DNA from 3 places in the Alteromonas sp. MB-3u-76 genome. Region 1 is predicted to be linked to each of the others. Evidence: predicted binding sites of a transcription regulator. Region 1 holds the regulator's gene; each other region holds the start of a gene.
What was found. The regulator LexA, encoded in region 1, represses DNA repair genes until DNA is damaged. The targets are predictions, from matches to a motif close to TACTGTATNNNNATACAGTA.

Region 1 (11,201 bases):
ATGAGCATGGTGGCAAACATAAAGAACATCTCCATGTAAACCGGCATACCTGTGGTAAACATATGGTGAGCCCAAACAACAAATGACAGTAATGCTATAGACGCTGTTGCATACACCATTGAGGCATAACCAAATAGCGGCTTGCGGGAGAACGTAGGGACTATTTGAGAGATAATGCCAAACGCTGGCAGTATCATAATGTAAACCTCAGGGTGTCCGAAGAACCAGAAAATATGCTGGAACATAACGGGGTCGCCACCACCGGCCGCATCGAAGAAGCTTGTGCCAAAGAATTTGTCGGTCAGTACCATAGTGACTGCACCTGCTAACACAGGCATAACTGCAATAAGCAAGAACGCAGTAATTAGCCAAGTCCATACAAACAGCGGCATTTTCATCCATGTCATACCAGGCGCGCGCATGTTAAAGATAGTTACGATAACGTTTATCGCCCCCATGATTGAGGAAATACCCATAATATGAACAGAGAAGACGAACAGTGCTGTAGAGTCGCCACTATAGGTTGTTGATAGTGGGGCATAGAAAGTCCAACCAAACGCCGGACCGCCACCTTCCATAAACAAGGAACTAAGTAGAATTAAAAAGGCGCCTGGTAAAATCCAAAAGCTCCAGTTGTTCATTCTGGGAAGCGCCATATCTGGTGCCCCAATCATCATTGGAATTAACCAGTTTGCCAGCCCGGTAAACGCAGGCATTACGGCACCAAACACCATAATTAACCCATGAACAGTAGTCATCTGGTTAAAAAAGTTTGGCTCGACAATTTGTAACCCAGGCTGAAACAACTCAGCTCGAATAACCATTGCCATAGCACCGCCCACCAAAAACATGATGAAAGCGAACCATAAATACAATGTACCTATATCTTTGTGATTCGTAGTGAACAGCCAGCGCGTAATTCCCTTCGGTATATGGTCATGATGATCGTGGTCATCGTGATGCACAGAGGTATCTGGCGAAATTACTTCAGTTGCTTTACTCATCATTCGCTCCTAGTTTCCAGTTGCTAAAGCGTTGACATCTTTAGCCTGAACCATGTCACCGGTGTTATTGCCCCACGCATTTCGCTCGTAGGTAACAACCGCTGCAATTTCTTTAAGGCTCAACATCTTGCTAAACGACTGCATCGCCGTTCCGGCCTTGCCGTGAAGCACAATTTCAATGTGCCCAGTTTGATCTTCCAGTGCCATTTTGCTGCCTTTAAGCGCTGGGAAAACGCCCGGCAGACCTTCACCATTTGGCATATGACACGCTGCGCATGTGGCGTTGTAAACTCGCTCACCTTCTGTCATAAGTTCATCCATTGACATATTCATCGATAGTAAGCGCTGTTCTTCTTCTTTCGCTTTACGTGCACGATCTTCCTGCTCACCCATCCACGCGTCGAACTCCGCTGGTTCCTTTGCGATAACCACTACCGGCATATAACCGTGGTCTTTACCGCACAACTCCGCACATTGGCCTCTGTAAACGCCTGGCTCGTTAACTTTTGCCCAAGCTTCATTAATAAAGCCTGGATTAGCATCTTTCTTCACCGCAAAGTCGGGTACCCACCAAGAGTGAATAACGTCGTCCGATGTGATCAAAAATCGCACCTTTTGCCCGGTGGGAATTACTAAAGGACGATCTACCTCTAATAAGTAATTGTCGGTCTTCGTAAATTTGTTTTGAATTTGCTCACGCTGAGTAGCAAGCAAAGAATAGTATTCAACGTCACTGTCCATGTACTTGTAATGCCACTTCCATTGAGATCCTGTCACTAGAACGGTCATGTCAGCTTCAGAGGTATCTTCCATGGCAATAAGCGTATTGGCAGCGGGTACGGCCATAAAAATAAGGATGAGGAATGGAACCACCGTCCATGCAATTTCTACTTTTACATTTTCATGAAAGTTTGCTGGCTTGGCGCCTCGTGACTTTCTATGTAAATACATAGAAGCAAACATAACTCCAAACACCACCACGGCAATAGCTACACATATAAAGAACATGAGCATATGCAGGTCGTATACTTGGCCACTTATGTCAGTAGCACCGCGGCGAAGATTAAGCGAAGATAATTCTTCTGCGGCCTCTTGCGCGAAAAGGAATTGAGAAAAGAACAAAAATGGAACGCTAACACACCATTTTGACATTGCGATCTTTAGTGATTTCACTCAGCACCTCCGTAATGGCAGAGCCATTAACGCCAAATGTTATTTTGCGCAGTCTCTACCAAGTGGTTTGTGAACGATTAACTCAATACATCAATTTGTAAATTGAATTCAAAGTCATTGTTATTATTTTGTTAAAGCTTGTATAAGAATTGCGCAATAATAGCGTTCCGTCTAGTCTTTTCTGTTAAAATTTTAATGAAGAGGTCAAAATTTAATCTAAGCAGAATTTCGTGGTCGTTACTCAAATAGTAAGCAAAGTGCCACAGATGGGGGATAACAGAGTTATAGGGAGTAGATTTTTGGAGTGATTGGTTGTGCAGGTTATTGCCATTTAATTTCTTAAAATCAAACGCTAAGCGGCAAATATTGAATAAATTTTGAGCAGAGCTCGTTTAGCAACACTCTCGAAACCAGCGCAAAACCATCTTAACTGGCGCTTAAAGATTTACGCCTAAAATGGTATATCAATGATATTTATAAGTACTGAAAGTTGTAGCTTATACAGGAGAAATAGGGGAGATTATTAGACTTAAGTGCTAAAAAAAGCGGCTATCATGCCGCTTTTAATACAGTAAGGTAAAAGGCTACATCCAGTCAGCGTTTCTAATAACGCCTACAGCAATACCTTCAATCGCGAAAGGTTCGTTTGCTAAATCAACTTTAATGGGTGAAAACTCTTCATTTTCAGCGTGAAGTAGCACTTCTCGGCCACGCTTTTCCAAACGTTTTACCGTTACATCTTCATCGACTCTGGCCACAACAACCTGACCATTGTGCACGTCGGTGGTGCGATGAACGGCTAGTAAATCGCCGTCGAGTATGCCGATATTTTTCATACTCATGCCGTTTACACGCAATAGAAAGTCAGCGTGAGGCTGGAACAGAGCAGGATCAACTTTATAATGAGACTCTACGTGCTCTTGAGCAAGAATTGGTTCACCGGCAGCAACTCGCCCAATAAGCGGTAAACCTTCTTCTTCGGCTATTTCATCTTCTATCGGAATGGTTAACTTGATACCACGAGATGTACCGGGAAGAATTTCAATCACGCCTTTACGCGCAAGGGCCTTTAAATGTTCTTCAGCGGCATTTGCCGATTTAAAACCTAAGTGACGGGCTATTTCTGCACGCGTGGGTGGCATTCCCGTTGCTTGCATATTAGATTTAATAAGTTCTAAAACTTCTGTTTGTCGAGCTGTGAGTGGGCGCATAAAAGACCTGTCTGTCCATACAGTTCCTGTAAGTATATACACCTAAATTCAAATAACAAGCGCTGACGGGCGCTACAGACAAAAAATCGGATTTAATACCGACCATTTAACGTATTCCAGGTTGCCAGCATACCCGATTACGCCCAATGGACTTAGCTTCATAAAGTGCCTGATCTGCAACAGATAGGTAAGCACTAAAGTCAACCTCGAAAGAATCCATCGTATAACTCACACCAGTACTGATTGTTAGACTAATACGGTCCGCTTTATAATTAAACTGAGCTGAATTAATTGCATCCCGCAGTCTTTCAAAAATCAAATCAGCGTCTTTTGGGGTTTTGTCTACCAATACAATAGCGAACTCTTCACCGCCTAACCTTGCCACAACGCCATGCTCGTTGCAGATGGATTGAGTAATGTTTGCGATCTCTTTTAAGGCGTAATCGCCGGCATCATGTCCGTAGGTATCGTTAATGCTTTTGAAGTAATCTATATCCACTATCGCCACAGCAGTCTGCTTGTGTGTTTGAGCAATTCTATTGCACTCATCTAAAAAAGAGCGCCTGTTGAGAAGCCCCGTAAGGGGGTCTGTCATTGCCAGCTTGCGCAGTCTTTCTTCAGCATCAGCTCTCGCTCGCTCTAAATCAACGGCATAGAAAAGGCCAGCTCAGGCATCTACAAATGGCTGGAAAAATTCGGCATCAGAGGGTTTGTAACTCTCAAACTTATTCGCTAAACCTATCATACCGACAACTCTATCTTTTATCTTAATCGGTAGCCCTAGAAATCGGTTTATTCGAGGATGACCTTTTGGCGTTCCTCTTGATGCAGGGTGGTTTATGGGCGAATTAGCAATAATCACCTCACCTGAAACAATAACTTTCCCAAATAAGTTGTCGAAACTAGTGAAATATAGATTTCTGTTTTTATACTCCGAATATTGAGAAAAACTTTCGCTGTCCCAAACAATTTCAGAAATAGCGTGTATAAACAGCTTAGGCTCAGTATCTTGGTCTTGCATTTGTGCAATAAAAGCAAACTGACTATCAGATAAATCTATAAGCTCGGGCAGTACTGTCTGACACGCTAATGTTAAATCATTGCTTTCCAAGTATGACGCGCGAGTTTTGTTGATAAACTGCAGCAGCTGAGTTTTTTTCCGCTCAAAAATCTCACTTTCCATTCTCCGCGTAATGTCGCGGTGGATACCCGCTATGCGGATGGGCTTTCCATTTGTGTCGCGCTCTACTATTTTTCCGTAAGACTCGACCCAAACCCAACTGCCATTGGCATGTTGCATTCGAAATGAAGTATTAAAAACTTGGCTTTTTCCTGCAATATGGTCTTCAAGATGCTGTTCAAATTGCATCAGGTCGGCGGGGTGGATGAGCTGTCTTGTGTACCTGTAGCTACTGTCGTAGTACTCATAATCAATACCAATAATTTCGCACCAACGCTTGTTTACCTGATTAACATTCGCTTTCAGGTTCCAATCCCATGTGCCTAACTCCGAGGCTTCTAGCAGCAAGCGCATACGCTGGTTGGTTTCGTTTAGCTTGTCTTCTACATATTTCTGATCGCTAGTGTCGAATAAAAATGCCTGTACTGAAACCAAACTACCATCGTCGTTAAAGCTGGCAGTAGAAATCATACTCACCCATATGGTGCGGGTGGGAGCAGACACCTTCAGCCTGCACACATGGCTTTCTACCCCTTCCATGTGTGCCTGCATCGCAAACGTGAAATCAGCATCAGACTGATCGCACATTAAATCAATTAGCTCGATATTCCCGTTTAACAGGTCGGCCGCCTCTGCACCTAACACGGCGCGGGCATTTTTAGAGATGTATACAAGCTTTAAAGAATTAGCAAAATTCCATGTGGCCAGCACAATAGGCGACTTTTCAATAAGCCCATGCTCGCGTTTAAGCATCTCATGCTCTCGGGACAAAGCAATGTGTTTGCTAACTAAAGCGCCTATCCTTTTTAATAAAGTAAGGTTCTCGTTCTCAATCTTTCTAGGTTGGTTGTCAATTAAACACACCGCACCAATGGTCTCACCATCAACATCAATAGGAGTACCCGCATAGAAGACGACTTTATTGTCGTTAATTAGAATGGGATTGCGGGCAAAGCGCTCATCCTCATTAGCATCAGATACGACTAATGCTTCGCCTGAGTCGACTACGCGATTACAAAACGCATGCTCCCTTGGAATAGTTTTAATATCTGTACCGTGGCATGCCTTAATCACTTCTTCATGCCTACCTACAATTCCAAGTAACGCGATAGGTACATTGTATGCTTCAGCTAGCAGCGTCATTAAATCATCAAGATCTAAATTAAGTTCGCTATTTAGCATGAATGCATCAATGGTTTTCAGTCGTTTGCTGTCGTCCAAGTTTAACGTCTCTTAGGCGGATTCTATTATAAAAGTAGTTAGTTATTGGCTAAATACCAGTTTATAAGCCCAGCAATTAGTCTTAACCAAACCGCTGTTGTCGTTAGTTAAAAGTTTGATACGAGTTTTGGGTAATAAAGGTGCGCTTTTCGCTATTCATTGGCACTATTTTTCACTAGCATAGCGTTATTGTAAAACAAGCTGTTTGTCATTCATGGAACATTCAACACCGCTCGAATTTTTGCCTTTTAGCGAACAATTGTCGCCCTATTTTAATTCTATAAATAGAGAATGGATCACATCGATGTTTGTTCTTGAACCTGTTGACGAAGGTGTTATTTCTCGTCCTAAAGAATTTATTATCGACAAAGGCGGGTACATTTGGTTTGCTAAACACCCTACCTTAGGCATAGTTGGCACATGTGCCCTGGCGAAAAAGTCTGATGGCGTATTTGAACTCACCAAAATGGGAGTTGTGTCCAACGTTCGCGGCTTAAAGGTAGGAGAGAGGTTATTGCAGCATGTGCTGACTGAGGCACCTTCTATTGCTTTCAATACATTATTTTTATTGACCAATAAAGACTGCGAAGCCGCCATCCATTTATACGAAAAAAACGGATTTACGCATTGCGCCGACATTATGGATAAATACGGAAGCGCCTACGAAAGATGTAATGTTGCTATGCGCTATATTCGTTAAATTTGCGCCCATATTCGATACGTAAACCGAATGCTTAGGCTGCCCTTCACCAGCCTAAGTAAAGGAACGTAAACTCGTTGTACCACATCCCGTTTACGCGTTTAAAACAAGACGCCACTGGTTTTGTGATACACTATTACCGTTTTTATTTCATAGGATGACAGAATTCATGTCGTGGATGCGCAAAGCCTTTTTATCGGTATTTCATTATCCTGTTAAGTTGCTCGTCAAAGCACACAGTATTCCGGTGAATGTCGATTCAGAGCTTGGTATTGATAAAGAAAAGCCGATGGTATATTTGCTGCCAACTAATTCGGTGACCGACCAGCTTGCACTCAAGATGTCGACAGAAGCACTAGGGCTTCCCGATCCTACAGCAACACTTTCCCTAGCAGGTAGAGAGTACCCATCAACACTTTTCTTGAGAAAAACGCAGCCGCTATTCCGCTCAAGTGCAGATAACACTGGTATTGCCGATGTGTTCACCGACTTATTTCATCTGCACAGAGATCATCAAAACCTAGACCTTCAGGTGGTTCCTGTATTTGTGACCTGGGGACGAACGCCAGGTAAAGGTAAACCGGGTTTAGGTGATCTAATTACGTATAAAGCGGCACCCAGCTGGCTTCGAAAATTGTTTATTGTACTGTTTTTAGGCCGCGACAATTTTATCAATTACTCAAAAGCGGTTTCTGCACGCACCATGGCTAATCAGCACGGGAGCGATCAAAGCATAGCGCAAAAACTTGTAAGAGTAGCAAGCACTCACTTTCAGCGTAAGCGCCAAAGTATGACGGGCCCCACGCTTTTAGAACGTCAGGAGCTCAACAATAGTGTGTTAGGTTCTGATGCAGTTCGCAGGGCGATGGCGGAAGAGTCTCGCGGCAAAAAAATCTCTCACGAAAAAGCCAAGGAACGCGCCAAAACATATATCACTGAAATTGCTGCAGACTATCGCGAAGGGCTGATTAGATTTGGTGACAGAATTCTTACCCGTATTTGGAATAAAATTTATAACGGTATCAGCGTGGGTCACGCAGAACGAATTCGAGAGCTGGCTGCTAACGGTCATGAAATTATTTATGTTCCATGCCACCGCAGCCACATGGACTACTTACTTTTAACCTACGTTATCTATCACGAAGGCATGGTCACGCCACATATCGCTGCGGGGATAAACTTAAATTTTTGGCCTGTAGGCAAGATATTCAGAAGAAGCGGGGCATTTTTCTTAAGGCGAAGCTTTGCAGGAAACAAACTATACACGGCAGTATTCAGAGAGTACTTGGAATTACTGTTTAATAAAGGTTATTCCGTTAAATACTACCCTGAAGGCGGCCGCAGCCGCACAGGCAGACTAATACCCCCCAAAACAGGTATGCTTGCAATGACCATTCAGGCCATGCTGAAAGGTGTAAATCGCCCAGTAAGTTTGGTACCCGTTTATATTGGTTATGAAAACGTGATGGAAGTGAAGAGCTATTTGAACGAGCTGAAGGGGTCGAAGAAGAAAAAAGAATCTAACCTTCAAGTTTTTACGGCTATCAGAAAGCTTAAAAACTATGGTCACGGCTACGTGAATTTTGGTGAGCCCATTCAGCTAAATCAGTTTTTAGAGTCTCACGTGCCTAATTGGCGAGAATGCCGAGATGCAGAGCCTGAAAAGAAACCAGCTTGGTTAACTCCAGCGGTTAACGAGCTTGCTAATAATGTAATGACCCGCATCAACCGCGCAGCGGCCTTGAACGGAATGGCCCTGGTGTCACTATGCTTACTGTCTTCAAAAACCCAGACTATGAGTGAGTCTGAACTTAAGCAAGCAATGAGCGATTTTATAGACCTATTTAAACGTGCGCCGTTCAGCGCAGATGCAACCATCCCAGATGCCTCTGCTGAAACCTTGTTAAGCGATACTCTACAGCTTGGCCGATTCGATATTACCGAAGACGACTATGGCAAACTCATCAGTCCACAGCCAAAATCTGCGGTCTATCTCACTTATTACCGCAATAACATTTTGCATTTATTTGCTATTCCGGGGCTGATCATGGCTTCTGTTTTTGCCAAAAAAGGCATCAGCAAAAACAAGGTATTTGAACTTATCGCATCGCTGTATCCTCTGTTGCAGAAAGAGTTGTTTCTCCACCTTACTCAAGATGAAGCCCTTGCACACACAGACGCGTTAATAACAACGCTGTTAGACAATGGCTTACTGCGAGAAGTTGATGGAGAATTGCTTCCTCCTGATGCTCACTGTAAGCAGTTTCATTCTGCCTGGCTTCTTAGCCGCTGCATGCAGGAAACATTACAGCGTTATGCTGTCGTATTGACTATTTTAGACAAAGAGAAGTCGATTAGCCGCGGTGCTCTTGAGCGAGCTAGTAAAAAAGTGGCAGAGCGCCTCTCTGCGCTCTACGGTTTGAGTTCGCCTGAGTTCTATGACAAAAATGTATTGTCTAGTTTCATTAGTGCTCTTAAAGATAATCACTGGTTGGACTCAGAAGATGACGGTAGCCTGAAGTATTCTGAAGAATGCGAAGCGCTTCGCGAAGACGTTATGGCATTGATTTGGCCTGAAATGATGCAGCATTTAGAGAACGTTGCATTACATTCAGATAAAGACTAAGTTTTTGTCGAAAAGAGGAGGCTCTTATACTGCTCCAGAGTAAGCAAATGCTTTGCCTGAAGCAGTATAAGAAGTAACCGTTGCGCTAAAAGCGAGTTTTCTTACTATCAGTTTTGCTAAATATCATTCAGGTTGTGATAAGAAGAAACGATAAGCTGGGTTATCTGTCACTTCCTCAACTTTGTAGCCTAATTCCACTACGTGCTGGTTGAAGGCCTCTCGGCTATCGGGTGCAATATCAAAACCCACCAGCACCAAACCTTCAGCAGCACCATGATTGCGATAGTGGAACAAAGTAATATTCCATTGCTCGCCCAAGGTGTTTAAGAAATTCAACAATGCCCCTGGACGCTCAGGAAATTCGAAGCTAAACACCTGTTCGTTCAAAATGCTTGGCGGTCTTCCGCCAACCATATGGCGAACATGTAGCTTTGCTAATTCATTGTTTGACAGATTAAAGCAATCGTAACCTTTGTTCTCTAGGTCGCCCTGAAGTTCGGCAAACTCCTTCTGCCCACCCTTTAGCTTTACACCTACAAATATATGGGCTTCACTGTCGCTAGCGTAACGATAATTGAACTCGGTGATCGCTTTTGCGCCAACACATTCACAGAACTGCTTGAAGGCGCCTTTGCTCTCTGGAATTTTAACGGCAAATACCGCTTCTTTTTGCTCACCTAACTCACAGCGCTCTGAAACATAACGCAAAGTATGAAAATTGATATTGGCTCCGCATAAAATACCGCCTAAAACCTTGCCTTTTAAATCGTGTTCTTTGGCATATTTTCTAATGGCCGCAACCGATAAAGCGCCAGCAGGTTCAGCAATAACGCGGGTGTCATCAAAGATATCTTTAATAGCGCCACAAATTTCATCATTGGTAACCGTAATAGTTTCATCTACAAGGCGGTTACACAGTCTGAAGGTTTCTTGGCCCATCACTTTTACCGCCACGCCATCGGCAAAAATACCGACGCTGTCTAATTCCGTTGGCGTACCAGCTTCCCGCGCTTTAATAAAGCAGGCAGATTCTTCTGACTCAACCGTCACAATTTTTATGCTGGGCTTTAGCTGCTTCAAATACACTGCGATACCGGCCGCCAAACCACCGCCGCCAACAGCAACGAATAAGATGTCGATATTGGGGTTTTGCTCTAACAGCTCTCGCGCTACTGTACCTTGCCCGGCAATAACATCAGGATCGTCAAAGGGTGGAACGAAGGTGTATCCAAACTCTTCACACAATGCCTTAGCATGGCCATTTGCCTGGTCGAAACTTGTGCCATGCAGTACCACATCCACACTGTCTCCGCCAAAGCGGCGTACTGCGTCAATCTTGATGTCCGGCGTTGTTTCAGGCATCACTATCGTTGCCTTAATTCCCTTCATCTTGGCGCTGTAGGCCAGACCTTGTGCGTGGTTACCAGCACTAGCCCCAATAACACCCGCATTAAGCTGCGCATCCGACAGAGAGTTAATTCGATTATAGGCACCGCGAAGCTTAAAACTCTTTACTGGCTGCTGATCTTCGCGCTTTAAAAATATGTCGTTACCAAGTTCAGCAGATAGCAAAGACATATAAGAGAGTTCGCTGGCCACTGCAACATCATAAACAGGGGCCAGTAATATCTTCTTTAAATACTCGTGGTCGCTTACACTCATAACCCTTCCAATTTTTTCACATCGCGCACTGCACCTTTATCGGCACTAGTTGCAAGAGCAGCGAACGTCTTCAAAGATGTAGACACTTCGCGAACGCGATCTTTTGGACGCCATGGGGTATCGCTAGCTTCCATTTTTGCACGGCGCTCAGCGAGTTCTTCGTCGCTGATGACAATATTAATGGAGCGATTGGGGATATCGATTTTGATCTTATCGCCATGTTCAACCAAGCCAATACCGCCGCCACTTGCCGCCTCTGGCGAGCAGTGTCCAATAGATAGCCCGCTGGTGCCACCACTAAAGCGTCCGTCTGTTACCAAAGCACAGTGCTTACCTAATCCCTTAGACTTTAAGTAAGACGTTGGGTAAAGCATCTCCTGCATACCTGGGCCACCGCGTGGGCCTTCATAGCGAATGAACACAA
Region 2 (11,201 bases), 1.1 Mb from region 1:
AGGCTGCTAACAGTATCGGATTGTAATCGTCATTATTCTTTATTAGAGCAACAGCGGTTCTCACCGTTTTATTTGCTAACGCGATGGCAGCAACCTTCTTTCCCCTTCGGTCAACTAACGCCTTCAGCCACTGCTCTTTCACAGTCTTAGGCTCTCTGGATACTGCTTTATTCACTACCGACATTGCTCCCTGATAGAGCAAACTTCGCAATCTTTTATCTGCACAGTTTTTAGAAATATGTCCCAATCGCTCTTTACCGCCGGTCGAATGCTGCTTCGGTGTCAAACCTATGCATGCTGATGCATCCCGGCCTGTATTGAACTCTGTCGCATTTCCCAATCGAACGGTTAACCCCAAAGCAATCAAAGGGCCTACGCCTTCGAGTTTACTTAATTTCTGGCAAACAGGATTATGCCGCGTGTGTTCTGCTATGAGCCTGTCATAACTTTCTATTTGAGTCGTATAGAGTTGTAACATTTGTGACTGCGCAGCCAAAGCCTGACGATAATTCATCGGCAAGCCGTTTTCTGCATCTTCTAAAATGTCAGGCAGCGCAGTGACTAAATGATTTAACCCCTTTGCTATCACAATCCCGAATTCCGTCAACAGTCCTCGTATCTGGTTTGCCAACGCCGTCCTTTGCTCCAACTGCAGCATTCGCACCCGCTCCAGGGCCTGAAGACCCTGTTCATCTTCCTCCATGATGCCACAAGAGTTTATATGAGGTAATTGAGCCGCAATACCGATAGCGTAGGCGTCATTTTTATCTGTTTTTTGCTTTAATTGCAGCCCTTTTACTGCGCGAGGATGAATGATTTTTACTTGATGACCATGCCGCCTCGCTAAACGCGCCCAGTAATTCGAGCCACCACAGGCTTCCATTGCCACTAACGCTGACACATGGTTTCCCAGAAGTGCTATCAATGCTTTACGACTCATTGCTTTGTTATAATCAATTTTTCCGTCACTGTTGAACTTGCAAACCTGAAAGGAATGCTTTGCAAGGTCAATTGCAATAATTGTATTCTTAATCATGTATGGACCCCTTTGGCTAATTTGACAATTAAGACCGTACCCCTTTCAGGGAAGGGAGTCCATACATCTCACAGAACCGTACGTACGGGCCTCGTATACGGCTCCTGCATACTTCATATCACTTGCTAAGTGACACAATGCTAATTTGCAATCTAGTATCGTGCGCCCTATGGACATCGTTCATTTTCTAACATTGTGGTAACTTTCATTGCAGGGTTTGGCGTTCTAGCACTGAGGCAATCTACCAAATTTGACTACAATTACTTCCCATATACGGCCTGTCTCACCAGACATCACTATTCCTAGCGCACCGATTCGACTTGTCCCGCTGATCTGGCGGCTTGTGTATCAATGATAAAAAAACTCACAACTCATCAGAGTCTTAAAGTCTGCTTCCCCCCTTCGCAATCCATTTAAGCTTTTGGCTAAAATAGATCCTATCAAACACAATGCTGATAGTCGGCTTGGTTTTACCCTCCACACCATTACTGGCTTTCATCGGCCTAGCCTTACTCACTACTACGGGTTCTATCTGGTAACCACGTTATGCCACCTCACACTCGCAACATTCTTGGATCACTCCTTGAACGATACGTCCAACCATTTGATTGGATCTAATGCCAGGCTTCCCCAGTTACTGCACTGGCTCCCTGTTAGAAATTCCACCCTCAAACACAAAACAGGACTGACTGAGTATCGGGCTTCGCGCTATTTTGCACGCTTACCCTCCTGTCTTGCCGAATCAGGTTCACTTGCGTTGTGTACCTCTAACTTCCTATGGCTTCCTTCAGACCCTGCCGTTGGCCAACAACGCCCTTGCCATTCGGATTATCTTCCCCTCAGTCAGGGTGATTCAGGTTTCTTTCAACCTGACGGGTTTGCCAGCTTCGCTGGGCAAACAAAAAACCCGCTTAAAGGCGGGTTTTTAAATGAATCTCATTGATAATAGTCAGTTTGGATAAAGTTCGTACTTACGACTCTTCGTTTACGTCTTCACTATTATCTACTGCAACCTTACTAGGCAAAAGCAATTCTCTTAACTTTGCTTCAATTTCATTTGAAACTTCAGGGTTGTTCTTCAAAAATTGCATGCTGTTTGCTTTACCCTGACCAATGCGATCAGAGTTGTAGCTATACCAAGCACCTGCTTTATCAATGAGCTTGTGCTTAACACCTAAATCAATCAATTCGCCATGCTTAGAAATACCTTCACCGTACTTGATGATAAACTCGGCTTGCTTGAAAGGAGGAGCAATCTTATTTTTAACAACTTTTACGCGAGTCTCGTTACCAACAACTTCATCGCCCTCTTTAACAGAACCAATTCTTCTGATATCCAAACGTACCGACGCATAGAACTTAAGTGCATTACCACCTGTCGTTGTTTCAGGGCTTCCGAACATAACACCAATCTTCATACGAATTTGGTTGATGAAAATCATCATTGTATTCGAGCGCTTCAAGTTACCTGTAATTTTACGCATGCTTTGCGACATCATTCTCGCCGCAAGACCAACGTGTGAATCACCGATATCGCCTTCAATCTCTGCCCGTGGTGTTAACGCTGCTACAGAGTCGACAACAATAACGTCTACAGCACCAGAGCGTGTCAGCATGTCACAAATCTCCAGCGCTTGTTCACCGGTGTCTGGCTGAGAAACCAGTAGCTCATCAATATTAACACCAAGCTTTTCTGCGTAAATTGGGTCAAGTGCGTGTTCTGCATCAACGAATGCACAAGTTTTGCCCTGACGCTGAGCTTCAGCAATAACTTCAAGTGTAAGCGTTGTTTTACCCGATGACTCAGGACCGTAAATCTCAACAATACGGCCTAGGGGCAATCCACCAGCACCAAGCGCAACGTCTAGCCCAAGCGAGCCCGTAGAAATGGTTTCTACATCCATTGTCTTGTTCTCGCCCAACTTCATAATTGAGCCTTTACCAAATTGCTTTTCAATTTGGGATAACGCTGCATCTAATGCTTTGCTTCTATTCTGATCTGTCATCTTAACTATGCCTATGCTTGATCTTTGGTGCGTCACATCTTTAATTATATGGACACGGGTGGGAGTGAGACCGCTGTTACTTGTTCTTACTCGCCTGTAATTTGTTATGCTGTTTAGCGATTACTTTACGCGCTTTATTTATTCCCAATAGGTTGCTACTTGCTTTTATGAACGCACTTTTAAATACGAATTTTTAAACAAGAGCTTCTATAATCATACCCTAACAACTTCCACACACATTCTATACTGTACAAGCATACAGTTTCAACCAGTGTTTTAATTATTTTGTCTTGCAAAACGGTACAACACAAAAAGACATTTAACCGCTGTCTAGCTGATACTAAAACTTTTACAAACAAGCTTAATATTCATGTTTGCGGCTGCTCAACAGTTACACTTCGCTAAGCATTTTCAATGCATAATTGAGAGCAAACTCCACCGCTTGACCGCGAACATCATCTCTATTGCCACTGAATACTTGTTTTACTTGCTGTGCATGCGTACCGCATATAAAACCGAACCACACAGTGCCAACAGGCTTACTTTCACTACCGCCACCGGGCCCGGCGATGCCGCTAACCGTTATCACTAGTTCTGCACCGCTTCGCTTTTGAACACCCGCCGCCATTTCAGTTACAGTCTGTTGGGAGACAGCGCCATATTTTTCCAACGTTTCGCTTTTTACCGATAACTCACAGTTTTTAGCCGCGTTCGAATAAGTAACCCAAGACTGATTAAACCAGTCTGAACTGCCTGCAACACTAGTAAAAGCAAACGCAATTCCTCCACCTGTACACGACTCTGCAGTCGATGCCGTCCACTTTTTATCACGCAATACATCGCCAATAGCCATCACTTGAGTAGTTAACGCGCTATCAATCGTTAAAGATATGGTTTTTGTTTCGGAATCGGTTGAAAATGGCGTAGTCATGTCAATTTATCATCAGCGTGTTTGGTAGCGGAGAGTTTATCATTTATTTGTTACCATACGCATTAACACCGTAAACAAATCTATTGAGGTCGTTTTTTGGAATCACATACTCCTATGATGCGCCAATACCTTACGATTAAGGCGCAGCATCCGAATATTCTCTTGTTTTATCGCATGGGCGATTTTTATGAATTGTTTTTTGATGATGCCAAAAAAGCCGCAGAACTCCTCGACATTTCGTTAACTGCCAGAGGTAAATCTGGCGGCGACCCCATCCCAATGGCTGGGGTACCCTATCATGCGGTAGAAAGTTACCTTTCTCGCTTGGTTAAAATGGGGGAGTCGGTAGCGATATGTGAGCAGGTTGGCGATCCGGCTACCAGCAAAGGGCCAGTAGAGCGACAGGTCCAGCGTATTGTCACACCAGGTACGGTTACCGACGAAGCGCTTTTAGAAGAGCGGCGAGATAATATATTAGCCGCAGTGTGTGGCCACTCTATGCATTATGGCTTAGCCACGCTGGACGTTACTAGTGGGCGCTTTGTAGTATTTGAATGCGATAACGATGAAAATTTATTAGCGGAAATACAGCGGGTTAATCCAGCCGAACTGCTCTATCCAGAAGGCTTCGAGCAACTCTCACTCATTGAGAGCCGAAAAGGATTAAGAAGACGTCCTGAATGGGAATTTGATATTGATACCGCAGATGAGCAGCTTAATCTACAGTTTGGAACTAAAACCCTCGATGGTTTCGGACTTAAAGGTATCACCAAAGGCTTAGGCGCAGCGGGTTGCGTATTACAATATGTAAAAGACACCCAGCGAACCGCCCTACCTCATATTAGACAAATACAAACAGAACAGCAGGACAGCCGCGTTCAGCTAGATGCGGCTACCAGACGCAATCTAGAGCTCACCCATAACTTATCTGGCGGTCAAGAAAACACGCTTTTTAGTGTAATGGACACTACCACAACGGCCATGGGTAGTCGCCTGTTACAACGGGTTATCCACTCGCCGCTTACCGACCAACATGAGCTACAGAGTCGATTAGACGCCGTTGACGCCTTTATTGATGATAGCCCTGACGATATTCGCAGCGCCCTAAAACACATTGGTGATATCGAACGCATCATGGCACGCTTAGCTCTTCGCTCTGCACGGCCTAGAGATTTTGCCAGATTAAAAAACGCGTTTAACGCTTTACCTGATTTACACGACGCATTATCGCGCTATGAAACGGGGCAAATAAGGCAAATCAGCCAAACTGTCGGCACTTATCCCGAGCTGCAGACACTACTCAATCACGCCATTATTGATAACCCGCCGGTAATTATACGAGAAGGCGGCGTCATAGCACCTGGCTACAACGAAGAATTAGACGAATTGCGAGCCCTCTCTCAGGGTGCTACTGACTATCTTGAGGCAATGGAACGCCGAGAAAGAGAGCGTACTGGTATTTCTACCCTTAAAGTAGGATACAACCGAGTACATGGCTTTTTTATAGAAATTAGCCGCGCCAACAGCGCAAATGCACCATCGGAGTATATCCGTCGTCAAACGCTTAAAAATACCGAACGCTTTATTACCCCAGAACTAAAAGAGCACGAAGACAAGGTGCTTAGCAGTCAAGGCGCGGCGCTTGCACTTGAGAAAAAGCTGTACGAAGCACTATTTGATGAGTTTACGCCGCACTTAAATAACCTAATAGACAGTGCCGCGGCACTGGCAAAACTCGATGTTTTGTGTTGTTTCGCCGAACGGGCAATTGCTTTAGATTGGCACAGGCCAAGGCTCAGTAACGAGTGTGCACTTACTTATGAGGAAGGGCGCCATCCTGTTGTAGAAAATGTAATGAAAACACCATTCATCGCCAATCCACTGCAACTAGATACCGCTCGGCGAATGCTGATAATTACGGGCCCGAACATGGGTGGTAAATCTACTTACATGCGTCAAACAGCGCTTATTGCTCTGCTAGCGTGCATAGGTAGTTTCGTTCCAGCTCAGCAAGCGCATATAGGGAAATTAGATCGTATCTTCACCCGTATTGGTGCATCTGATGATCTTGCGTCAGGGCGCTCAACCTTCATGGTCGAGATGACAGAAACGGCCAATATTTTAAACAACGCTACAGAAAACTCTTTGGTGTTAATGGACGAAATTGGTCGCGGTACGAGTACTTACGATGGATTATCACTGGCGTGGGCATGTGCAAGTTACCTTGCTAAACAGCTTAATGCCTATACCCTTTTTGCTACCCATTACTTTGAACTAACCGAGCTGCCAGACACACAGCAAGGTGTGGTCAACGTGCATTTGGATGCTGTTGAGTTTGAAGATACTATCCGCTTTATGCACACGGTGTCAGAAGGAGCAGCAAGTAAGAGTTTCGGGCTACAGGTAGCCCAGTTAGCTGGTGTACCAAGAGCGGTTATTCAAGCGGCTCAACTTAAGCTAGCGGCATTAGAGTCTTCTCATATTATGACTCAAGGGGAAGAGAGTGCGCCCGATAAGGCAGCAAGTATATCGAAAGCTACATCAAAGGCTGCATCACAGGCTACATCAAACGCAAAGCCAAAAGGCCAAGCAGAATTGCTGTTTCCAGATAAACCCAACCCTGCTGTCGATGCTCTAGCGAACATATCTCCCGATGAACTCTCTCCGCGGCAAGCTCTCGACCTTATATACACCTTAAAGCGCTTAAGTCAGTCTTAGCCGCAAGGCCAAGTTTAGGTCACAACTGGCCTAAACTTGGTGTAAATCTGGCGTAAATTTGCACATCATGTGGGCAAATAGATTGTCTGTTTACATGGTTTTGCGTATACTATCGCCCCGTCCAAAGTGTAGATGGTTTCTTTCTGAAATCGGCCTATATTTACCATACAACCCTAACGTTCTAGGTTTCGCATGACACATTATATTTTCGTCACTGGTGGTGTAGTTTCATCGCTTGGAAAAGGTATTGCAGCAGCATCTCTGGCCGCAATTCTTGAAGCTCGCGGTCTCACCGTTACCATGTTAAAACTCGACCCTTACATCAACGTCGACCCGGGCACAATGAGCCCTATACAGCATGGTGAAGTATTTGTTACCGATGACGGTGCAGAGACAGACCTTGATCTTGGTCACTACGAGCGTTTTATTCGCACCCGTATGACTAAGCGTAATAACTTCACTACAGGTCGTGTTTACGAAGAAGTACTAAAACGTGAGCGTCGCGGCGATTACTTGGGGGCGACCATTCAGGTTATTCCGCACATTACTAACGAAATTAAGCGTCGCGTTATTGAAGGTGCTGAAGGTCATGACGTTGCCATCGTAGAAGTGGGCGGTACCGTAGGTGACATTGAGTCACAACCTTTCTTAGAAGCCATTCGTCAACTAGGTACTGAGGTGGGTCGCGAGCGTGCTATGTACATGCACTTAACACTTGTGCCTTATATGCCTGCGTCAGGTGAAGTGAAAACAAAACCCACTCAGCACTCGGTTAAAGAATTGCGCTCAATTGGTATTCAACCAGATATTCTTGTGTGTCGCTCTGTAGGTGCACTACCTACCAGCGAACGCTCTAAAATTGCGCTTTTCACCAACGTAGCAGACAAAGCGGTTATCTCGTTAAAAGATGTGGATAGTATTTATCGCATTCCAGCTGCGCTTAAAGCACAAGGCATGGACCAGCTTGTTGTCGATCGCTTCGGATTTGATTGCCCAGAAGCTGATTTAGTTGAATGGGAACAAGTACTTTACGCAGAGTCCAACCCAACTGCCGAAGTGAATATAGGCATGATTGGTAAATATGTTGAATTACCCGATGCTTATAAGTCGGTAAACGAAGCATTAAAGCATGCAGGCCTTAAAAATAGACTGACAGTCAACATTCACCATATCGACTCTCAAGATGTGGAGAGTAAAGGAACGCAAATACTTGAAAAGCTAGACGCTATCCTAGTGCCCGGCGGTTTTGGTGAACGCGGCATCGAAGGTAAAATTGCAGCAGCTCGCTACGCCCGAGAAAATAAAGTTCCATATTTAGGTATTTGCCTTGGGATGCAGGTTGCACTTATTGAGTTTGCTCGAAACGTTGCAGGCATGGCCAATGCCAACAGTACTGAATTCGACCCTGAAACTGCATATCCTGTAGTAGGTTTAATCACGGAGTGGTTAGACGCTGCTGGAACTACCGAAACACGCACTGAAACATCAGATCTTGGCGGTACAATGCGATTGGGCAGCCAGCTGTGCCATTTAATTGAAGGCACTAAAGTGCATGAGATCTATGGGAACGTTGAAATTTACGAGCGCCACCGTCACCGCTACGAAGTGAACAACAACTTACGCGATGAAATCGAAGCTGCAGGCCTTAAGGTAAGTGGTTTGTCCACTGACAAACGACTTGTAGAAGTTATAGAAATACCTGACCATCCTTGGTTTATCGCTGGTCAGTTCCATCCTGAATTTACTTCAACACCTCGCGATGGTCACCCATTGTTTAAGGGGTTTGTTGAAGCCGCGGGTAAATATCAAAAAGAAAATCACTAGTTTCTAATAAAGGGAACGCTTTCCCGTTGCGTTCCCACATCAAATGTTGAGGAAATAACATGGCGAAAATTAGTCGCATAATCGGACGTGAAATCTTAGATTCACGCGGTAATCCAACTGTAGAAGCAGACGTTTACTTAGAGTCTGGCGTAATGGGTCGTGCGGCTGCACCATCTGGCGCATCTACTGGTAGCCGCGAAGCATTAGAACTGCGCGACGGCGACAAGTCTCGTTACCTTGGTAAAGGTGTAACTAAAGCAGTAGCGGCTATTAACGACGCAATTGCTCCAGCGCTGCTAGGCAAAGACGCACTTGCACAGTCTGATATCGATCAGGTGATGATTGACTTAGACGGCACCGAAAACAAAGAGACTCTTGGCGCTAATGCTATTTTGGCTGTGTCTCTTGCAGTTGCAAAGGCAGCCGCGCTTGAAAAAGGCGTTGCACTTTATGAGCACATCGCTGACCTAAATGGTACGTCTGGCCAATACTCAATGCCGGTGCCTATGATGAACATCATCAATGGTGGCGAGCACGCAGACAACAACGTTGATATTCAAGAATTCATGGTTCAGCCAGTTGGCGCGAAAAGCTTTAAAGAAGCACTGCGTATGGGTGCTGAAATCTTCCACGCGCTTAAGAAAGTACTTTCAGCGAAAGGTCTTAACACCGCAGTAGGAGATGAAGGTGGTTTTGCACCTAACCTTAGCTCAAATGCAGAGGCACTTGCTGTTATCGTGCAAGCCGTTGAAAACGCTGGCTACAAAATGAATGAAGACATTACTCTTGCGCTAGATTGTGCCGCGTCTGAATTCTACAAAGACGGTAAGTATGTGTTGTCTGGTGAAGACAAGAGCTTCGATTCTGAAGCGTTTGGCGACTATTTAGCCGACCTTTCTTCACAATACCCTATTGTATCTATCGAAGATGGCTTAGATGAAAGCGACTGGGATGGCTGGGCGAGCTTAACGAAGAAGATTGGTGACAAAGTACAGCTTGTTGGCGATGACTTGTTCGTAACTAATACCAAAATTCTTAAGCGCGGTATCGATAACGGTATTGGTAACTCAATCCTTATCAAGTTCAACCAAATTGGCTCGCTAACAGAAACGCTTAATGCAATTAAGATGGCGAAAGACGCTGGCTTCACTGCTGTTATCTCTCACCGTTCTGGCGAAACTGAAGACGCGACAATTGCTGATTTAGCGGTAGGTACTGCTGCAGGTCAAATCAAAACTGGCTCTCTTTGCCGTTCTGACCGTGTCGCTAAGTACAACCAACTTCTACGTATCGAAGAAGCGCTTGGTAGTGCAGCAACCTATAAAGGCCTTTCTGAAATAAAAGGTCAGTAAAGCGTTGCCTAATATAGCTCAACGAGAGTAGACAGGCTCTACCTTTGAGAAGGCGTTAGTGCTACTTGTACTAACGCCTTTTTTGTTTTTAGTGCAACTGAGGGCAAATTTTAATTGGGCGCTGAGGGATGGTTATTCTCAAACAAAGACTAATTCTTGTTTCTAGAAGTGGCTAGCTTCTCATATTCTTGATACGGTTAGTGCAGAGACAGTCAAAACGCGATGTTAACGTGAGCACAAACAGTCATCCGCCAAAAACACAATCAGGTTTTTTTAACGACTTAGGCGAACTGGGTGGAAATCACGCACAGTTTTCTGAAGTGTGTACGGCGCTGTACGAAAGGGAGCTTTTGTTTATTGCACACAGCGGGATCACTAATGCGTCTATTCTTAAACGCCGAATCGGCGGATTACCTCATCACATTAGAAGCGTCGCTCGATATTTTGTCACTAACCCAACGCCTCTATCTACCGACACATACAACGGAAGCTGGTATGCCAAGCAGCCTAAAGCAGCACCTCGTTTACCTCAAGACACCGACGCAACTGCTCAGTGGTTTAGAAAACACGCAGATTATGGATTAATTGTTCCTGTATTGATAAAAACCATCGAAGGTATTCACCTTGAATTAGACGCTATCGACAAAACGATGTTGGTAGATGATGTCGTTCATTTGAATAAACACGGTTGGTTTACAGTTGATGGAATCAATCGGGGAAACAGTCAGGAAGCTGATCAAAGCGAGAAGCAGGCGAGCCCTCACGATGAAGACTCCTATAGAGAGTCACAACAAAAGGGACTTGAAAACCACGGCTCTTTTGATAGTAAAGTTCTTCTTAAACCAACGAAAACTATCATGGCGAGCGCCTGCTCAGGTCATGCTTGGAACTTCAAATCTCGAGTATCACCTCGTGCACTGTCTATTAGAGAGATGCGGCTGTCTACTCAAATAAACTGGAAGAACTTTACCTTATTAAAATAAAGGACTTGTCGACGCCGCTTCTTTCTACCTAAGCGACAGTAGCAATGCGCCCACGAACAAAAATATGAATAAAAATTCAAAAATAATAATTATTAATCCATTTAGCAACTTCCTCATACTAGTCAAAAAGAGTACAAACATACTAACCATGTCAAAAGTCAGACTCCTTATCTGCATTAGCAGCATTCAAACAGGCGTTTAAGACATGAAACCAGAGAGTCCCCACCACTAATTAGGACAGGCATCCTAATATAGGCATCAAGATCAACTATTTCATAAAAATATAATCATTATGGTAAACAATGGTTGACGTTTAAGGCTCACATGGTTAAATTGGCGCTATAAATTTTG
Region 3 (11,201 bases), 330 kb from region 1:
TAATTTAACAATACCTGTCTTCGGCAAGTTTGTGCCTCGGAAAAAGCCTCCATGGCGGCGAACTTTTGAAGTTCAATATGGTTTCTATCGCCACTTTCCCCCTGTTCTATCCACTGCTTTACCCTTGCTGCGTCTTTTTCGTCAAACAGCAGCAATGCTTCAGATTCAAGCCCATCTCGACCAGCCCGTCCGGTTTCTTGATAATAGCTTTCGACACTGCGGGGTACGTCGTGGTGAACAACATAGCGCACGTTGGATTTATTTATACCCATGCCAAAGGCAACGGTAGCAACAACGATATCTATTTTGTCATTGAGAAACTGACGCTGCACCAACTCGCGCTCATCACTGTCCATTCCTGCATGGTAGGCGGCGCAGCGAAAGCCCAGTCTGAATAATTTGTTGTATAGGTCGTCAACTTTTGCGCGGCTATTGCAGTAAATAATTCCGCTACCTTCCTGTTGCTTTACATAACTTACAACTTGGTCGAAGGCTTTGTATTTCGACATAACTCGGTAGCGAATATTTGGCCGATCAAAGCTGCCTTTGTAAACTAAAGGCGCGTTTAAGTTGAGCTGCGTTAAAATATCGGCTTGAGTGGCCGTATCTGCAGTGGCAGTAAGGCCAATAACAGGGATATGTGAAAAGCGAGACTTTATTTTATCTAGCGCCCTATAGTCTTGGCGGAAGTCGTGCCCCCAGTGGGAAACGCAGTGCGCTTCATCAATAGCAAACAGTGCTATGGAGGCGCGACCAAGCAATTGCTGAAAAGCGTATTGCATTAGCCTCTCCGGAGAAACGTACAGGAGGTCGAGTTTTCCGGTAATCAGCGAATCGTTAATGTTTGCCTGTGACTCGGCATCTAACGTGGAGTTGAGGTAGTCGGCTTTAACACCAAGGGCTTTGAGCTGTTCTACCTGATCCTGCATTAACGATATTAGTGGCGATACAACAATGGCTGTGCCTTCACGAACTAAGGCAGGAATTTGGTAACACAACGACTTGCCGCCGCCGGTGGGTAACAACACCAGCGCGTCCCCCCCTTGGCACACATGGTGAATGACTTCTCCTTGACCATCGCGAAACTCGCCGTAACCAAAGACATCTTTTAGGACGCTTTCTGGAGACACGGCGTTATGTGAATGGGCTGGTAAGTCGCTAGTAGCTAATGCAGTAGTCATAGCCTAGGATTTTACGCTTTTTTTGGCTTGGCTTCACGGGGCAATTGCAAAAACTAGACTAAAATTCAGCGCGAAAATTTTTGGCTACTGAAAAATAAGTGGATAAACCGTTTTGTTGTCACGTATTGATAATAACCTGTCAGTATTTTCATTTGTATCAACATGATATTCTAGATATTAGCAATTTAATAAGTGCGTGTTCACAGGAGTATGAGTGTGGCTGATCAACTACCAGATTTAATCGAAGAGATTGTCGCTGAAGGTATGGCCGAAGATCCTGCATCGCTATTGGCAGCGCTTAATGGTCAAGACGATGTTTATATCGCCACCTTGCTTGAATCGCTGCCCGTAGAGCCTCGTTTAGTGGTTTGGGAAGGGATACCACGAGAGCAAAAGCTTAACGTACTGGTAGAGATGCGTAGCGACCCTCGTGAGATTCTCATTGATAATACGCCTCACAATGAGTGGGCCTCGATTTTTGCTGATATTTATGCCGATGATTTACTCGAGCTTTTAGATTCACTTCCCAAGCGCCTTGTGGATTTGGCCTACGAATCTCTTGATTCAAAAGAACGTAAATACTTCAGAGAGGCTTCCCTTTTTCCAGATAACCAAATAGGGCACTGGGTTAATCACGAACAGCTTGTGCTTCCTTCTAATGCGAAGGTGAGAGAGGCGCTACGCTTGTTGAAAAAAGACGTCCCTCAGCATTGCGACAGTATCTATTTAGTGAATCGAACGGGTCAATTTACAGCGCTAGTTAAAATAAATAAGCTGTTTTCGGCTGAAGAAGACAAATCGCTGCTTGCACTTGCGGAAGAAAACATCACTACGTTTAAAGGTGAAGATGATGCTATGAATGCATCGATAACCGTTCAGCGCTCTGGGCTAGCCTCACTGCCCGTGGTAGATGAAAACAACACGCTTCTTGGCAGGCTGGATATTACCTCGGCAAGCGAGCTTGTTAACGAGTTTTATGAGCGCCAAGTTATGGCATCAGCGGGTATGGATGAAGACGAAGATTTGTTCTCCCCTGTTGCAAAGAGTGCCAAAAACAGAGCGCTTTGGCTTGGTATAAACCTGTTAACGGCGTTTATGGCATCGTGGTTTATCGGTTTGTTTGAAGGCACGCTACAGCAGGTAGTGGCATTAGCTGTGTTAATGCCAGTGGTAGCCAGCATGGGCGGTATAGCCGGTAGCCAAACGTTAACGCTCATTGTTAGGGGCTTGGCCCTTGGGCAAGTTACCCCCGCGAATATAAAAGCCTTAATGATAAAAGAGCTCAAAGTAGGGGGCGTGAATGGCGTAATTTGGGCCTTGGTTATTGGTATAGTCGCCTATTTTTGGTTTACCGATATTATGCTTGGCGTGGTTATTTGCTTGGCTATCTTGTTCAATATTGTAGCTGCGGCGTTAGCCGGTGTGTTTGTGCCTATTATCCTCGACAAGCTTAAGATAGACCCTGCGCTGTCTGGCTCCGTGATACTCACAACGGTGACCGACATAGTAGGCTTTGTTGCTTTCCTCGGTTTAGGTACGTTATTTCTGCTCTAGCGAGCGAGAGCTAAAGTCAGCGGCAGTGAATAATAATTGTGTGCGTTAAAAATGTTTAACGCATTTATTCTGCATTAGGTACTGCATTTAGGCCGCTGTATAGCGCTACATTTTATGTGGCGATATACAATACAGTGCTTGTGAATTCTGCATTTGTAATAAACAATAGCGCGCTTTTTTGCCTATTTTCATTTTGGAGCCACCATTGTCTAAGCCCGCTTCCGCCGCCCAAGTAGGCGTTATTTGTGCAATAGCCGCCTACAGTATGTGGGGTGTAGCACCTGTTTACTTTAAGCAGTTGATGGTGCTGCCTGCGGCTGAAATATTAATGCATAGGGTTATTTGGTCTGTGGTGCTGCTTGTTGGCTTTATTGCGGTGCTTAAACAATGGCCGAAAGTAATAACCGCATTAAAAAACAAGCGGGTAATGACAATTCTGTTTTTTGCTGGCCTATTACTGGGAGCTAACTGGCTGCTGTTTATTTGGGCCATCAACAACGACCACCTTCTTGATGCCAGCTTAGGCTATTACATCAATCCGCTCATTAATGTGTTTTTAGGGCGTATTTTTCTTCAAGAAAGGTTGCGAACGCTGCAGAGAAGCGCTGTGATATTGGCTGTGGTTGGCGTAGCTATTTTGGTTATTTCATACGGTGAAATACCGTGGATTGCGCTGGTGTTAGCTTCTAGCTTTAGTGTTTATGGGCTTTTACGCAAGCAGGTGGCGGTAGACTCCTTACCTGGCTTGTTTATCGAGACCCTTATGCTATCTCCATTGGCGATAGGATATTGGATACTTTACGGGTCTGAATACAGTAACTTATTCAACAATAGCATCGATTTAAACGTGCTTATTTTCGCTGCGGGTATTGTTACCACCGCGCCTTTGCTGTGCTTTACCGCAGCGGCACGCCGAATTATGTATTCCACCCTAGGTTTCTTCCAATATATTGGCCCAACGCTTATGTTTATTTTAGCGGTTTACCTTTATGGCGAGCCGTTAGAAGAGGCACGACTCACCACCTTTGCATTTGTGTGGTTAGCGTTGGCGGTATTCAGTGCAGACTCTATATTTCACTTTCGCAGACAACGAATTGAGGCAAGAGTGCAGGTTAAGAAAATGCATGATCAGGCTACGCAAGAGCAGGCTATGCAAGAGAAGAAAATGCAAGAACAGCGACGGTAACTTCGGTATTTAAAAAGGTTGGCTCTGCGCTCTATTCAAAAGCTAAATGCGCGGTTTTATCAAACATGACTTTGTTGCGACCGCTGTTTTTAGCAGCATAAAGCTGTTTGTCTGCATCACTGATGAGATTGTCTATTCGCTGTGTGGTGGTCCCGCTCATACCTATACTGCAGGTAATATGAGTGGTGGTTTTTGGTAGCTCAATAGCTTCAGCTTCTACCACCTTTCTAAAATCATCAAGCCGCTCATAAGCCTCTCTAAAGGGCGTGTCTGGTAGGTAAATACAAAACTCTTCACCGCCGAATCTAGAAATAATTTCGTCTGGAAAATAGAACTCTATCAATGCGGCAACTGCCTTAAGTACGGCATCACCCGCATCGTGGCCGTGGGTATCGTTGATAGACTTAAAGAAATCAAGATCGATAAGTGCCAATGCGTGCTCATCTGAAAGCTGCTGATGCTGCATAGTAACGGTATAAAAGAAATGTCTTCTATTTGGTAAACCCGTCAAATAGTCGGTATTTGCAGCGCGTCTAATGGCTTCAACATTCTCAATGTATTCCACGTTTTGCATAACCCGGCACAAAAACTCTTCGTGGCAATAGGGTATCCGCAAAAAGTCATTTGCTCCGCTTTTGATAAAGTGCGCCGACATTAGCATGCCTTGGCCGCCAGCAATGCCCATTATAGCCAGTTGCTCTTTTGAAAATGCTTTTCGCAAACTCGCCACAAATACCGTGCCCGACATATCGGGAAGCGTGTTGTCTGTAATAACCAATCTAATATGCTTGTGGTCGGAAAGGGCACTCATGGCTTCACTTGCTGTAATGCACTCATAAACAACGAAGTTGTGGCGTTCAAGCAGGGAAAGCGTTCGGGTCCGCTGTACCCTGTTGGTACTTACAACCACAACGCCAGTAGATTTGTTTTTCTCAAGCCTTGCTATAAGGCGGATGAGATAATCGTAATTTTGCGCGTTCTCTTTGGGAATATAGTCGACAACGTCCCGCTCGAGCACTTTGTCTCGAATGAGCGTGTCTAAACTTTCCGTGGTGGCAATAGTAGGAATGTATGCGTTAATGGCAAAGTCGATAGCTTCGCCCTTCGGTGCGTCTGGCAAAGAATAAGCAATAATAGCGCATAAGAAAGTTTCGGGTGTGTTTTGTGCAAAACGAGCGCGCCCTTCCATAAGCGAGGTAGCACCGACAGGGGTTAAGCCTGCACGCCTCACCAGCCTCGATATAATTTCAAGGTTGTTATCGCCATTTTCAATGACCAGCACATGTTGCTGCATATAATCCAACTTAGATACAGGCTACCTTGCCGTGTTAGTACTACGCTTTATCCAGTTTTGCGTAGGCGAGAACCAGCCACTTACTGCCAAATTCATCAAAGTTGACTTGCACGCGCGCGTGCTCACCGCTGCCTTCATAATTCAGCACAATACCCTCACCAAACTTGCGATGCACCACACGTTCGCCCAACTTAAAGCCGGTTTCTTCAAATGACGCATGAGACGTCATTGGGCTAAATCTGTTGTGCACGGGGCGCGATATCGTCGACTTTAGCCGAACCTCTTCAATGCAATCATCGGGCATTTCACGAATAAAGCGCGACGCTGTATGGTATTTGTCTTGACCATATAATCTACGACTTTCGGCATAAGTGATATACAACTTTTGCATAGCCCGAGTCATACCAACATAGCAGAGACGACGCTCTTCTTCCATTCTGCCTGGTTCATCATTGGTCATTTGACTGGGGAACATGCCTTCTTCTACACCCGCTAAAAACACGAGCGGAAACTCGAGGCCTTTCGCTGTGTGTATGGTCATCATTTGCACCGCATCCTGGTCTTTATCGGCTTGTGTATCGCCCGCTTCCAACGATGCATGAGCTAAAAACGCTGCTAGCGGCGTCATTTCTTCAGCTTCATCGGGCACAATAAAGGTTTTACATGCGGTAACCAGTTCTTCCAAGTTTTCCAGGCGCGCTTGGGCTTTTTCACCGCGTTCAGACTGATACATAGCGTAGAGCCCAGACTGGCGTATTGCTTTATCTGCTTGTTGTTCAAGGGGGTCATCAACCGTTGATTGCTCAAGCTCTGTCACTAGCAACACAAAACTTTGAATGGCGTTAAGGGCACGACCTTTCAAACTGGCTTCGTTAATAAGTAGCTGGCTAGCCTGCCACATGGAACAGTTGTGAGAGCGTGCGGTCTCGCGAATTTGCGACAGCGTTTTTTCGCCAATACCGCGACTTGGTGTATTCACCACGCGCTCGAAAGCCGCATCATCGTGAGGGTGGCTTACCATGCGCATATAGCCAAGTGCATCTCTAATTTCTTGACGCTCGAAGAATCGTAGACCACCGTAAATACGATACGCCAAACCCTCGTGAAGTAACGCTTCTTCTAAAACACGAGATTGTGCGTTGTTTCTATATAAAATGGCGGTATCACTAAGCGCATGGCCCTGATTTAGCCAGTCTTTAATTTTTGATACGATAAAACGGGCTTCATCTAGTTCGTTAAACCCCGCGTACACCGAGATAAGCTCGCCCTGCTTATCTTCTGTCCACAACTCTTTACCTAAACGACCAGTATTGTTGTCGATTACCGTGTTGGCTGCTTTTAAGATGTTGCCGGTGGAACGATAATTCTGTTCTAAGCGAATGGTGGCAGGTGATTCGAAGTCTTTTAAGAAGTGCTGAATGTTGTCTACGTTAGCGCCACGCCAGCCGTAAATCGATTGGTCGTCGTCGCCAACAATCATAATATTGTTATTATCGCCGCTGCACAGCATGCGCAGCCAGGCGTATTGAATGTTGTTGGTATCTTGGAATTCGTCTACCAACACAGCTCGAAATCGACGTTGGTAATGCGCTAGCACTTCTGGATTTTTCGCCCATAGTTCGTGGGCACGAAGCAATAGTTCAGCAAAGTCTACCAGGCCAGAGCGGTCGCAGGCGTCTTGATAAGCGGTATACACTTCACGCATGGTTTTCTGAATATGATCGCCATGGGTTTCAATGTGTTGCGGGCGCAAGCCTTCGTCTTTATTGCCGTTTATGTACCACTGAATTTGACGGGGCGGATAATGCTTTTCGTCTAAGTTCATGGCTTTTAGTATGCGACGGATAAGGCGGTATTGGTCGTCTGAATCGATAATTTGAAAATTTTCAGGTAATTTCGCTTTAGCGTGATGGGCTCGTAATAAGCGATGTGCCAAGCCGTGGAAGGTGCCAATCCACATGTTGTGCAGGCTTCTGCCCATTAACGACTCTATTCGTCCGCGCATTTCTTTTGCGGCTTTATTCGTAAAGGTTACGGCTAGAATTGAGAAGGGGGCGATATTCTCGACTTCCATAAGCCATGCAATGCGATGCACCAATACCCGCGTTTTGCCACTTCCTGCGCCGGCCAAAACAAGCGCGTTTGAAAGTGGTGCTGCTACAGCCTCACGCTGTTTGTCGTTTAGCTCATCTAGCAGTCTGGATACATCCATAGTGTGGCACCTATTATCTTATTTCATATACAAATTAAACGCGCCGCTATTATGCCAGCTGCCTGTTAATTTATACAGTCCAGTTTTGCGCGTTTAAAATGCAGTTTTAAGTGTTCTTAAATGGAATAACTAATACGAAATTGTTTAGCTTTGTTGATCGAAAAAACTTCACCTTGGGTACTAGTGTTATATTGATATTCTGTAATCTCAGGTAAACTCTGAGTCCTACACTCGGTTCTTCAAACGTTTTGCGCTTTTAGGCAAAGACAATCGTTTATGACGTCTGCGATATACACCAACAGGAAATGCCATGACTTCTCTTTCTATGCCCATCGATTTTTGGTCAACCTTGAAACAAGAAGCAAAAGTAGTCGCTGATAACGAACCCTTGTTATCGAGCTATGTTCACGCCAGTGTATTGGCTCACCATAACTTTGAGTCGTGCTTAAGTTTTATTTTATCTAACAAAATGGCCGACGATGTTATGCCTGCATTAGCTATTCGTGAGGTGTTTGACGAGGCTTATTTGTTAGAGCCTGGCATTAGCGAGGCAGCAATGGCAGATATTTTAGCGATAAAAGCTCGCGACGCTGCTGTTGATGACTATCTTACGCCATTGCTCCATTTTAAAGGCTTTCACGCGGTGCAGGTTCACCGAATGGCACATTATTTGTGGATGAATAATCGTCACCAGCTAGCGCTTTTCCTTCAAAGCCGTAACTCGGCAAGCTTCAGCGTAGACATCCATCCGGCTGCACAAATTGGTAAAGGCGTTATGTTCGACCACGCCACCGGCATTGTTGTAGGTGAAACAGCCGTGATAGAAGACAATGTGTCACTTCTTCAAAGCGTGACACTAGGCGGTACGGGTAACGAGTCTGGCGACCGCCACCCTAAAATTCGACAGGGTGTGCTAGTGGGCGCTGGTGCAAAAATACTGGGTAATATTGAAATTGGCGAGGGCTCTAAAGTAGGCGCCGGCAGTGTGGTGCTAAATAACGTTCCGCCCCACGTTACCGTAGTAGGTGTACCGGCAAAAGTAGTAGGTCGGCCCATTTGCCAAAACCCCTGCGAGTCTATGCAGCAAAATGTGCTAGAAGACAATGCTTAAAGAGGACAACGTCTAAAGAAGACAACACCTAAAGAGGATAACGCTTAACACCTATCTTATGCTGATCTGGCATTAGCCCATTAGCGTGGCTGTTTGTTATTCACAGAAATAAGCGAGGTCAGATAAACTGCTTAGCGCAACGTGAGGCAGTACCGACACCGGCTCATTGTGTAAATCCATGGGCCGATTGCAGGCGAACCAAGCGGCTTGGAAGTTTGCGTTCACTGCGCCCAACACATCCTTAACAAGATTATCTCCCACATGTAAAATATGGCTAGCTGGTAGTTCTAACAGTGCTGCTGCCTCGTTAAACATGCCTACTGCCGGCTTCATAGGGCGTGTCAGGCTTGCGTGCAAGATAGTGTCAAAATAGGGCGTAATCCCTATTTTATCCGCATCAACATTGCCATTGGTTATGCCAATAAGCGGCATGCGTGTGCTTAGGTGTTGAAGAATGTGGTGCACATCTGGCGCTAGCGTCAAATTGCTTCGCGCATCATAAAAACAGTTAAAACAGGCTTCTACTTCCTGCTTGAGCTGACTGTTGTGACTGTCATCGTTAGCTATTTCAACGCAAAGTGTACTTGAGTTTTTGCCTGACAGCGCTGCAGTAAGTATAACTTTGCGCAGTTGCCCCATGTCAGATCCCAAGCGAGGGTCTAGTTTAATTGCGGCACATTTTAAATCATACCAGTTACGGGGTGAAAGCGTGGCCGCATGAGGGTGGTGCTCGGCTAAGTGAGCAGCTAACGCGGCCTCAGCCTGTCTTATAACCGGTTCATTATCGTAAAGCGTATCGTCAAGATCGAAGGTCATGGCCTTCACCTTGTTAACGGGTTTAAAAAACTGCATAAACTAGCTAGCCTTAATATTGTGTGTCTATTTGTCGTTTTTACTTTTATGTGCACGGGGGTGGGCAGCGTCGTAAACATTCGCAAGATGCTGAAAGTCGAGATGCGTGTAAACTTGTGTAGTAGACAAATTTGCGTGCCCTAGCAACTCTTGAACGGCTCGTAAGTCGCCGCTTGATTCTAGTACGTGGGTAGCAAAGGAATGGCGCAGTTTGTGAGGGCTGACTTTCTGCGAAATTGATTGGGTTTGTGCCATTTTATCCAGTCTGTTAGCAACCTGCCGATTTGATATCCGGGTTTTGCGTTTGCTTACGAACACGGCACTTTCATAAGGAGATGCATAGGCTGGCCTAGCCTTTAACCAGGCATTAAGTGCTTTTTGTGCGTGTCTACCAAGTGGGAGTATTCTCTGCTTACTGCCTTTGCCCGTTACCCTAATCGTACCGTCTTTTAGGCAGTCGGCAAGGTCAAGCCCTGTCAACTCATTCAACCGCAATCCACAGCCGTACATTAACTCAAACATGGCGTTGTCGCGCAGTTGCATGCCCTCGTCATCTTCACTGCCTGTTTGTGCGCCGAGCAACTGCTGCATTTCATCCACACTAAGTTGTTTAGGTAAAGGCTTGCCTTGCTTGGGTGCTTGGATACCTTCTAATGGGTTGCTGAAAAGCTGCTGATGCTCAATAAGGTAATGGCAAAATGTGCGCAGTGCTGAGAGGCGAAGCGCAATACTTCGCGCGCTGTGCCCCGACATTTTTCCATCGGCCATCACACGTTTTATGTCGCTAGGCGTTAGCCCAGACCATTCGTGTAGATTCAATAGTTTGGCTACTTCGGTTAGCTGGCGGCTGTAATTTTTAACCGTATGGCCAGAGAGTCCGCGCTCTACCTGCAAATGCAATAAAAATTTATCAAGCCAGTGTTGGCATGCGTCACTGATTAGGTTTTGAGAAGAGTTTTGCGATGCGTCGTGAGACACAGAAATTAGTACCCCATCATGTCGGGTAAGATAATGTTGAGTACCTGCTGTAGCTGCTGAAGTAATAGCGTGTCCATATCAGGCGTGAAATGACTGGCGTCGCTGCTGCTTATTCCTAAAATGCCAAGGTCGCGGTTATCACCAAGAATCATCAGAGCCACTGACTCTGCGCTACTTTCTCCAAACAACAATTGACGCTCGTGCTGCGAAAGACGTCCGAAAAAGAAGTTAGACTGTTTAAACCGCTTTTCGGTAAACAATCGCTGTTGTAATTCGGGGATCGCATGGGGGCCTTTAAAGCTTTTGATGACCGCTGAAGATAGCTGCAAACGCTCTTGCAAGACATCCTCAAGAGTAAACTGAACCTCGGCAACGCTTTCGCAGCGCAGAAGTTGAACGTTTAGGTCTGTGTAAACGCGGTATATTTTCTCGTTTTGTTTGGCGATAGACACCAATTGGTTGAGCTTGAGGTTAAGCTGACGCACTTTTTTTCTCAGTTGCTCACCCTGAATTTCAACTAACGACACGCTGCCTTTCTGCTCGTGTGGAAACTTTATCTTTTCAAGGAGTTCTGGATATTGCACGAAAAGCTCGGGGTTTTCTAACAAGTAATCGCGCACCTGCGCTGGAGTGAGCGCCGAGGTGTCGTTAAAGGGCTCAATAATTTGAGTGGCGTTAGATTGCCCGAGTAATTCGCTCATATTGTTATTTGTCCGTCGTATACGTGTTCAGCAGGCCCTGTCATTTTCATCACGCTATCTGGCCCTGGCCAGCGAATTCGCAAGCTGCCGCCAGGCAAATCTACCCGCACATCTTTTCCTAATTTACCTTGT

Region 2: a site for LexA is predicted at 3,287-3,306, ahead of recA (recombinase RecA). Genes of this name have one in related genera too.
Region 3: a site for LexA is predicted at 7,488-7,507, ahead of uvrD (DNA helicase II). Genes of this name have one in related genera too.

What each region holds. Positions count from the first base shown of each region.
Region 1 covers NZ_CP025115.1:4,257,707-4,268,907, forward strand. Annotated here, with positions in the region: gene ctaD (cytochrome c oxidase subunit I) at 1-1,004, opposite strand, end outside; gene coxB (cytochrome c oxidase subunit II) at 1,014-2,156, opposite strand; gene lexA (transcriptional repressor LexA) at 2,762-3,388, opposite strand; gene CW735_RS19995 (GGDEF domain-containing protein) at 3,495-3,983, opposite strand; gene CW735_RS18990 (GAF domain-containing protein) at 4,056-5,789, opposite strand; gene CW735_RS18995 (GNAT family N-acetyltransferase) at 6,094-6,489, shown strand; gene plsB (glycerol-3-phosphate 1-O-acyltransferase PlsB) at 6,659-9,115, shown strand; gene ilvA (threonine ammonia-lyase, biosynthetic) at 9,239-10,777, opposite strand; gene ilvD (dihydroxy-acid dehydratase) at 10,774-11,201, opposite strand, start outside.
Region 2 covers NZ_CP025115.1:992,320-1,003,520, reverse strand. Annotated here, with positions in the region: gene CW735_RS04485 (IS110 family transposase) at 1-1,036, opposite strand, end outside; gene CW735_RS19500 (hypothetical protein) at 1,620-1,979, shown strand; gene recA (recombinase RecA) at 2,008-3,042, opposite strand; gene CW735_RS04465 (CinA family protein) at 3,434-3,973, opposite strand; gene mutS (DNA mismatch repair protein MutS) at 4,088-6,691, shown strand; gene CW735_RS04455 (CTP synthase) at 6,884-8,515, shown strand; gene eno (phosphopyruvate hydratase) at 8,575-9,867, shown strand; gene CW735_RS04445 (hypothetical protein) at 10,098-10,850, shown strand.
Region 3 covers NZ_CP025115.1:222,522-233,722, forward strand. Annotated here, with positions in the region: gene recQ (DNA helicase RecQ) at 1-1,181, opposite strand, end outside; gene CW735_RS00985 (magnesium transporter) at 1,398-2,735, shown strand; gene rarD (EamA family transporter RarD) at 2,941-3,921, shown strand; gene CW735_RS00995 (GGDEF domain-containing response regulator) at 3,953-5,215, opposite strand; gene uvrD (DNA helicase II) at 5,256-7,427, opposite strand; gene cysE (serine O-acetyltransferase) at 7,738-8,538, shown strand; gene CW735_RS01010 (HAD-IA family hydrolase) at 8,635-9,390, opposite strand; gene xerC (tyrosine recombinase XerC) at 9,418-10,368, opposite strand; gene CW735_RS01020 (DUF484 family protein) at 10,374-11,069, opposite strand; gene dapF (diaminopimelate epimerase) at 11,066-11,201, opposite strand, start outside.